DNA from 4 places in the Methylophilus sp. Q8 genome. Region 3 is predicted to be linked to each of the others. Evidence: predicted binding sites of a transcription regulator. Region 3 holds the regulator's gene; each other region holds the start of a gene.

Region 1 (2,205 bases), 430 kb from region 3:
TATTCGGGAAAGAGGGAATCAAACCGCCCTGGAAGCCGGAAATTTCAGCGGCACGTGCAATTTCTGCCAGGTAGTCGATATAGGTGAAGCCATCGTCACCACCGCCACCCAGGCCACTCAAGGTCTTGTTGTCATTGCCAGGAAACCAGTCACCACGGAAAGGATCACGCGCCCGGTGTGACCCTGGCTCGCCGTGGGTTGGAATTCTCCAAAAAACATCTATGCTCATTATTTTCTCCTTATAAGTCCTAAGCGGCTTGCTTTTGCGCAGGATTAGTTAACTGGCGGACCAGCGGCAACACATGCGTGCCTACACGATAAGCCTCTTCAAAATGCGGCACGGCGGCCAGTACAAATTGCGTCACGCCCAAATGTGCGTAAGCCGCCAAGGCGGTCGCCACTTCGTCATAGCTACCAATCAGTGAAGCTTTGGCGCCCGTATGTTGCTCAGAGAAGCCTGGCCACAACAATGGAGAGTCATCGGCGGGAATAGCAGCCTCGGTTTGATTCAGGAAACGTTTGGCATCCTCCAGCGCTTCTTCACGCGTTTCACGGGCCAGCACGTCTATGCGCAAGGCAAAGTCGACTGCCCGGCCTTGTGCAATCTGGCGATACGCGGCAATTTGCTGCGCAATGGCATCATGTTCCACAGCATCCAGCACATGCACATCTGCATGCTTTGCGGATAGCTCAAGCTGTTCTGTGCTGTTGCCACCCAAATAAATGCTTGGCACTTGACGGTCAGACAAAGGCCCTTGAAAACCGCCATCCTGCACTTCAAAAAAACGTCCGACAAAATTAAACGGGAAGGTCGTTAACACGCCTTTTGCCACGGTGATGAATTCATCAATGCGCGCCAAAATATCCTGCTTGGGGACAAAGTCACCCAATTGCTTGCGGATGCGCTCTTCCTGGCTGCCTTCAGTGATATGCCAGGCAAACCTGCCACCGGTATAGCGCTGGAAACTGACCGCGTTTTTGGCCGCATAGACGGCAGAACCGCGTGAAGCATCAAACTGGGTCAGCAATTTCAAACGCTGCGTGCTGCGTGCGACGTAGCCCGCGACAATCCACGGCTCTTCGCCATCTGGATTATCTGGAATAAAAATGCCATTAAAACCGGAAAGGTCAGCCGCTTTGGTGACCTGGTGGATGTAATCGAAATAGCTGAACGCATTGCGACGCGGGTCAGTCACGCCGTTACCGAATACGGGATAGTTGGGATCAGAGGCTTCACCGCGGCGCTGCCTGGTCGCATTGCCATAGCGCGCATCGCCTGAAGTGGGTAATTGCCAATAAAATTGATTAGCCAAAATGTTTCTCCTTCGTTGTGCAAGCAGCTGGTGCCTGCCCGTTGCAAATATGCACCTACGAAGATGTATTGGCATGTTCCGTGCCAACTGTTTTATGGGTTGGTACGGAAGTGATAAATAGTGCTATCTATATGAATATTAAAAACAATTAAACATTCAACAAATGTAGACACACCAGCAGGAAAAGCCGCAAATGCAACAGCATTGTTGCCATGCAAACATTTCCCCTACTTTAAGTGTTGTTATTACAACTACAAGATGCCTGCAGAAGATTGTGCAAGCCTGATCAACTCAAGGTAACGCAGCGCCGAGGCCCTGGCTTGCTCGGCAAAGTCAGCGTGCTGACTGGCGTAGAGAATCGCTCTGGACGCACTCAGGATAAGGCCATGTCCACCAGCCGTCTGACCAGCATGCAGAATCTTGGGCAAATCACCGCCCTGTTCGCCAATACCAGGCACCAGGAAGGGTATATCGCCGACAACCGCGCGTAACCTGGCCATCTGCTCCGGCCAGGTTGCACCTACCACCAGCAAACAGTTATTCGCCTGATTCCACTCATCAGCAATTTTTCTGGCCACGTGCAGGTATAAAGGCTCACCGTCAACCAGCAAATCCTGAAAATCACCGGCCCCCGCGTTAGATGTCCGGCACAAGAAAATCACACCTTTATCCGCATAAGCCAGAAAAGGCACCGCACTATCAAAGCCCATGTATGGATTAATCGTCACCGCATCGGCCTGATAACGCTCAAAGGCTTCTTTGGCATACTGGGCAGACGTACTGCCTATATCCCCGCGCTTGGCATCCAGAATCACGGGGATATGCGGGTAATATGTATGGATATAATCTATGGTTTCCTCAAGCGCACGCTCTGCCCCCAAGGCGGAGAAAT
Region 2 (2,205 bases), 270 kb from region 3:
TGCCCACGGCGTTGGCTAATGTGACGCCACCATTGCGGTAGACGGAGAGCAGACCTGGCACGCCCAACAGGGAGTCGGGCTTGAACACCAGAGGGTCAAGGAAGTCGTCGTCAATGCGGCGGTAAATCACGTCCACCCTTTGCGGGCCTTGCGTGGTGCGCATGTAGACGGCGTTATTGCGGACAAACAAGTCCTGGCCTTCCACCAGTTCGATGCCCATTTGCTGGGCGAGGAAGGCATGTTCAAAGTAGGCGCTGTTATAAGCGCCTGGTGAAAGCAGTACCACGGTCGGGTCAGTGACCCCAGTTTGGGCTACTGAACGCAAATTATTGAGTAATACATGCGGATAATGCTCGACCGGTGCAATCGGGTATTTTTTAAATAAATCCGGAAACAGCCGCATCATCATTTTGCGGTCTTCCAGCATGTAAGACACACCAGAAGGGGTGCGCAAGTTATCTTCCAGCACATAAAACTGCGACTCACTGGTGCGTACCAGGTCGATACCGGCGACGTGTGCATACACCTGGTTAGGCACATTGACGCCTACCATTTCCGGCCGGTATTGTGAGTTGCTTAAAATACTATTGGGGACGATGCCGGCCTTGATGATTTCCTGCTCATGATAAATATCATGCAGAAACATATTCAATGCGCGCACGCGTTGCACGGCGCCTTTGGCCAGGTGTGCCCACTCGCTGGCGGAGATCATGCGCGGAATCACGTCAAACGGGATCAAACGTTCGGCACCATCCTCTTCGCCATAGACGTTAAACGTAATCCCGACACGACGAAACAATACTTCAGCTTCCGCTCGCTTGGCTGCCAGCTGTTGTGTCGGTACATCGCTTAACCAGCGGTTATACGCCTGATAGATGGCACGTACATTGCCCCCATAGCCCTGCATTTCATCAAAAAACTGTTTGGCCGATTGCGTCATGATGCTGGACCTTTGCCTTACTTGTAAAATTCAATTAAATAAGAGCAAGCCGTGTGCCAGCAAAGAATAGTGTTTTAAATCATATTGTTATTGTTTTTTAGCTGTTGCTACCAAAGCAAAACGCACCATTGCGGTGCGTTTTGGCGTCACGATTTTGGTGCAGTGCCGTTTTACATTTAAGCCGCTTACTCGATGTTCTGAATCTGCTCGCGCATTTGTTCGATCAGTACTTTCAGCTGCATAGACACTTGTGTGGTTTCGATGGCCACCGATTTTGAGCCCAGGGTATTGGCTTCGCGGTTCATTTCCTGCATCAGGAAATCCAGTTTCTTACCCATGGCGCCACCGGCATTGAGGATGCGGTCCATTTCGGTGATATGGGATTGCAAGCGTGCCAACTCTTCGTCTACATCAATGCGTTGCGCGTAAAGCACGATTTCCTGGCGCACACGGTCGTCATCGGCCTGCATGGCCTCTTGCAGTTTGGCGGTCAGTTTGTCCTGGTATTGGCTCACCAGCGTCGGCAGCAGTGGTTTAACAATGCTGATTTGTTCACGCACGCCTTGCAGGCGATCGAGCAATACCTGTTTGAGCTTTTCACCTTCGCGCTGGCGAGCAGCAATCAGTTCATCAATGCCGCGTGACAGGCCGTTTTGTACGCCTTGTGCCATGGCTTCGGCATCCACCGCTTCGGTTTGCAAGACGCCGGGTAGTTTGAAGACATCGACCAGGTTGATCGGTTGCGCTTGCGGAAAATGCTGTTGCAGGTCTTTGAGCGTTTGTGCAATTTGCGCCACCATGGCCGGGTTGAGCGCCAGGGTGGTGGCTGCGCTATCACTCTTGAGGCTCATGCGGCATTCGACTTTGCCACGGCCGAGCCGGGTTTGCAGTTGTTCGCGTATCAGCGCTTCAAACTGGCGCAAACTGTCTTCAATTTTGACGTTGAGCTCGAGGTAGCGATGATTCACTGCACGCAGTTCGATCAGCAACAGGCCGCCCGGAAAACGGGCTTCACTTGCGGCAAAGCCGGTCATGCTTAAAATGGGGTGTGCGTTTTTGGTTTCTTTTTCTGTGGTTTTGTTGGCAGTCATTATCGCGCTCCGGGCAAACTGGACGATTGTATCAAATGCGCTATCGATATGCGAAAATAGCGTACAGATAAAAGAAACCCGGTTTGATGGCAGAGACGGCAAGCCACTTAATTCGGCGTTTCCCTTAATAAAAGCCATGATTGTGACGTTAAAGCGCTAGTGAAGCTTTCTAAT
Region 3 (2,205 bases):
GAGCAGCCAGAATATTGGCATTTTGATTACAGACCACAACGTGCGTGAAACCCTGGATATTTGTGACCGGGCGTATATCGTTAATGAAGGCGCTGTGTTTGCCGCAGGCACGCCAGACGAAATCATTCAGAACGAAGGCGTACGTGAAGTCTATCTGGGCAAGAATTTTAGGCTGTAACCTGATATGAAGCAAAACCTGCAATTACGCATCTCACAAAACCTGGCGCTCACCCCGCAACTTCAGCAGTCCATCCGCCTGTTGCAGTTGTCCACGCTGGAGTTAAGCCAGGAGCTGGAAACCATCCTGCAGGAAAATCCGCTGCTGGAAATGGCTGACGGCGAAGAAGGAGAATTTGAAGATAACTCGCCATTGGCCACCAGCTCGACAGACACAGAGCAGGTGGATGCAAGTTCATTTGATGTCGCTACCCAAAACGACCTCACTCCTCCTGCAGAGAGTCTGCGTGATGAACCACGTGACGAAACGAGCGGCACTGAAGGCGAACAACCGAATCTGAATGAAGAATTCACGCCGCCCGAGTTTGAAGATGACTACGAAGAGTTTGGCAGTGCCAGCAACTGGGACGAAGCGGGCCGCAACAACCTCGATGATGAAGATAGTGACTTCTCTCGCCAGGACGCCAACAATATCAGTCTGCGCGAGCACCTGATCAACCAGATGCAGTTGGCACATCTATCCAAGCGTGACATGGATCTGGTGAAATTTTTGCTCGACAGCATTAACGATGATGGTTATTTAGAGCAGGATTTACAAGAGATTGTCGACCTGTTGCCGCCAGAGCTGGAAATTGAGTTACTGGAGCTGGAAACCGCACTGAAATTGATCCAGAACCTGGATCCGATCGGCGTCGGCGCACGTGACCTGCGTGAATGCATCTTGCTACAACTGCAAGTACTGCCGCCTGAGACACCTTATTTGCGTATTGCGATGGCGATTGCCAAAGATCACCTGGCATTGCTCGCCAACAAAGACTTTGTCAAATTGCGCAAGGTACTCACTTGCGACGAAGCCGCGCTCAAAGGCGCGCAACACCTGATTCGCCAGCAAAATCCCAAGCCAGGCAACGAGTTTGCGACCTTTAGCCATGACCACTTTATCCAGCACGATGTCGTGGTCAAAAAAATCAAAGGCATCTGGATGGCATCGCTCAATGATGGCGTGATCCCCAAATTGCGTATCAATCAGTTGTATGCAGATATCCTCAAGCGCAACCGTGAAAGCTCCGGCCAATATCTGCAGAGCCAGATGCAGGAAGCCAAATGGATGATTAAAAATATCCAGCAACGCTTTTCTACCATCTTGCGTGTGTCGCAAGCGATTGTGGACAGACAGCGCAATTTCTTTGAACATGGTGAAATTGCCATGCGGCCCCTGGTATTGCGCGAAATTGCCGAAGAGCTCGACTTGCATGAAAGCACGGTTTCTCGCGTGACAACGCATAAGTATATGCTCACGCCACGCGGTGTATTTGAACTTAAATACTTTTTTGGCAGCTCAGTTGCCACCGATGCGGGCGGCTCATGCTCTGCAACCGCCATTCGCGCCCTGATCAAACAAATGGTCGCTGAAGAGAACCAGAAAAAACCATTGTCCGACAATCAAATCACCGATACGCTGGCGCAGCAAGGCATTGTGGTTGCGCGCCGCACCATTGCCAAATACCGCGAATCGCTGAATATTCCACCGGCCAACTTACGCAAATCGCTGTAAACCAAAAAGGCCGCAAATGCGGCCTTTTTTAATCAGTAACACATGTTTACTGGATGGTGATTTTGGCAAACTTGCGCTTGCCGACTTGTGCCACCACGGTCACCCCTTTTGCCAGTGACAGGTTTTTATCATCAACTTTTACGCTATCCAGCTTCACGCCGCCTTGTTGCACGGCGCGCATGGCTTCACTGGTGCTTTCCACCAGACCCGCCTGCTTGAGCAACTGGCTGATACTGATGCTATCACCGTCAATCGCCACTGCCACCTCAGGCACATCATCAGGAATCCCGCCTTTGGCACGGGTCTGGAAGTCTTGCAGGGCCTTTTCAGCCGCCGCCTGGCCGTGGAAACGGGCGACGATCTCCTGCGCAAAACCGACCTTGATATTACGCGGATTGTCGCCAGCAGCCACTTGTGCTTTCCACTGGGCGATAGTTTCCAGGGTGGCAAATGACAGCAAGTCGATGTAACGC
Region 4 (2,205 bases), 110 kb from region 3:
ATTGCTAACCACCAGGCCACCGCTAACGTTAGGCACCCAGTAGGCAAATTTAATATTTTCTGTACTCATCATCGCTCTCCAAATAATGTTCGGCAAATCATTGCGTGGCTTATACCGCCAGCAAACGGTCTTTATTCACAAGCTCTCTATGCTTGAGCAATGGCAAGGCACGCTCCACCGCCAATGCAATACGGGCAGTGACCGCCTCGTTTTTCACCTGGTAGTTTTCAAAATCTGCTTCGGTGGCATAGACACCAATCGGCAAGGTCAGCGCCTGAAAGAAGCTGAACAATGGGCGCAACTCATGATCAATGATCAAGGCATGGCGCTCGCTGCCACCGGTCGCCGCCAGCAATACCGGCACATCGACCAAGGCCTCATAATCGACCAGGTCAAACAAGTGTTTGAATAAGCCGGTATAAGACGCGCGGTAGACCGGCGTCGCCACGACCAGCAGGTCAGCCGTTTCAATGGCCTGGATATCTTTTTGCACTTTCACTGGCAGCGCTTTGGGGTCGTAAGAAGCGACCAGGCTGCTGCCTATTTCACTTAACTCGATCACATGCAGATCAATAGGCAATTGCTGCCCCAGTTTTTGGGTGATTGCTTCCACCAGCGCAGCGGTTCTGGAAGGCAACTTATAGCTGCCGGAAACGGCAGTGACTTTTAACGGACGGCTCATCATGACTCCTAATTAAGGTTGCTGCTGCCGCTTTGTGTGTTCAATCGCAGGCAGGCCAGCTCACCAATACTATTAGCAGCATCCATGCCAGATTAAATTAATTATAAATATCAAATACTTATGATGTTTTTTATGATTTTCAACGTGTTGAATTCAGGCTAGTTTTGCTGATGCACTGCTGATATATCAGCAACTTTTCTCAAAATGCAGCAGGCAGGTCGAGCTCAAATAACCTTGTGGCAACGTGCGATTGCTGATTAATCAGCAGGCATTCAGCAGAAAACTGTTTCTGTAGAGGCGTGCAACAACCCATAATCCAACCTTATCGTTTAAATTCAATCACTTAACAATTGGCATATTAAATGCAATGCAGTAAGGCAACGCGCAGCCGCTTTTTAATGGAAACACTGCGCCTTTATTCCCAACCTTTACTTTGACAAGGATTCAATATGACTGCACATGCAAGCAAGATTGCGCATTTGCCCGAGCACCCGCCGCGCCAACCGGCGCACGTGATCACCAGTGACGCCGAAGCGATTGCCGTGGCCAAACAAGTCGCGAGTGAAATCGCCAAAGAAGCCGCTACGCGTGACAAAGAAAGACGCCTGCCGCGCAAGGAACTGGATTTATTCTCCAGCAGCGGCTTGTGGGGCATTACTGTGCCGAAAGAATATGGCGGCGCGTTTGTGTCGAACAAAACCCTGGCCGAAGTCATTGCTACGGTGGCAGAAGCCGATCCCAGCATCGGGCAGATTCCGCAAAACCACTTGTATATGGTGGAAGGCCTGCGCCTGGACGGCACGGACTTCCAGAAAAAGTTTTTTTATGAGCTGGTGCTGCAAGGCGTACGCTTTGGCAATGCGTTTTCTGAAATCGGCACCCGCAGTGTCAATGATGTCAAAACCAAACTGACACCTACCAACAGCGGCTACTTCTTAAACGGCAAAAAATTCTATTCTTCTGGCGCTTTGCTGGCTGACTGGGTACCGGTAGTGGCCAAGGATGAGCACGACAATACCGTGGTGGCTTTTGTACCGGCCGGGGCAGAAGGCCTGACCATCATTGATGACTGGTCCAGTTTTGGTCAACGCACGACGGCCAGCGGTACCACCCTGCTGGAAAATATCTTTGTGCCCAGCGAGTATGTGTTGCCACACCATTTGGCGTTCGACCGCCCGACGGCCATGGGTCCGGTAGCACAAATTATCCAGGCCGCGGTAGATACCGGCATTGCGCGCGCCGCGTTCAAGGATACGCTGCATTTTGTCCGCAACCATACCCGCCCGTGGATTGATACTGACCTGGAGCATGGTTACGAAGATCCACATACCATTAAAGACATTGGCGATTTGCAGATTCGTTTACACGCGACTGAAGCTTTGTTGGCGCGCGCCGGGGAATACATAGACGAAGCGCAACGCAACCCGAACGAAGACACCGTGGCAGAAGCCTCCATTGCCGTGGCCGAAGCCAAGGTATTGAGTACCGAAACCGCGCTGCTGGCAGGTAGCAAACTGTTTGAA

Evidence for each region. Region 3 encodes sigma-54, which starts transcription at its own class of promoters, with help from an activator protein. Its sites were predicted from a motif close to TGGCACNNTTCCTGCT; they were not measured.
Region 1: a site for sigma-54 is predicted at 1,384-1,399, ahead of GQ52_RS08000 (LLM class flavin-dependent oxidoreductase). Genes of this name have one in related genera too.
Region 2: a site for sigma-54 is predicted at 984-999, ahead of GQ52_RS04635 (circularly permuted type 2 ATP-grasp protein). Genes of this name have one in related genera too.
Region 4: a site for sigma-54 is predicted at 1,034-1,049, ahead of GQ52_RS05350 (SfnB family sulfur acquisition oxidoreductase). Genes of this name have one in related genera too.

The regions. Positions count from the first base shown of each region.
Region 1 covers NZ_JUHE01000001.1:1,639,479-1,641,683, reverse strand. Annotated here, with positions in the region: gene GQ52_RS08005 (LLM class flavin-dependent oxidoreductase) at 1-229, opposite strand, end outside; gene GQ52_RS08000 (LLM class flavin-dependent oxidoreductase) at 249-1,313, opposite strand; gene pyrF (orotidine-5'-phosphate decarboxylase) at 1,565-2,205, opposite strand, start outside.
Region 2 covers NZ_JUHE01000001.1:943,907-946,111, reverse strand. Annotated here, with positions in the region: gene GQ52_RS04635 (circularly permuted type 2 ATP-grasp protein) at 1-940, opposite strand, end outside; gene GQ52_RS04630 (YicC/YloC family endoribonuclease) at 1,126-2,031, opposite strand; gene GQ52_RS04625 (serine/threonine-protein kinase) at 2,191-2,205, shown strand, end outside.
Region 3 covers NZ_JUHE01000001.1:1,212,174-1,214,378, reverse strand. Annotated here, with positions in the region: gene lptB (LPS export ABC transporter ATP-binding protein) at 1-178, shown strand, start outside; gene GQ52_RS05860 (RNA polymerase factor sigma-54) at 185-1,732, shown strand; gene tyrS (tyrosine--tRNA ligase) at 1,779-2,205, opposite strand, start outside.
Region 4 covers NZ_JUHE01000001.1:1,103,828-1,106,032, reverse strand. Annotated here, with positions in the region: gene sfnG (dimethylsulfone monooxygenase SfnG) at 1-69, opposite strand, end outside; gene msuE (FMN reductase) at 110-685, opposite strand; gene GQ52_RS05350 (SfnB family sulfur acquisition oxidoreductase) at 1,132-2,205, shown strand, end outside.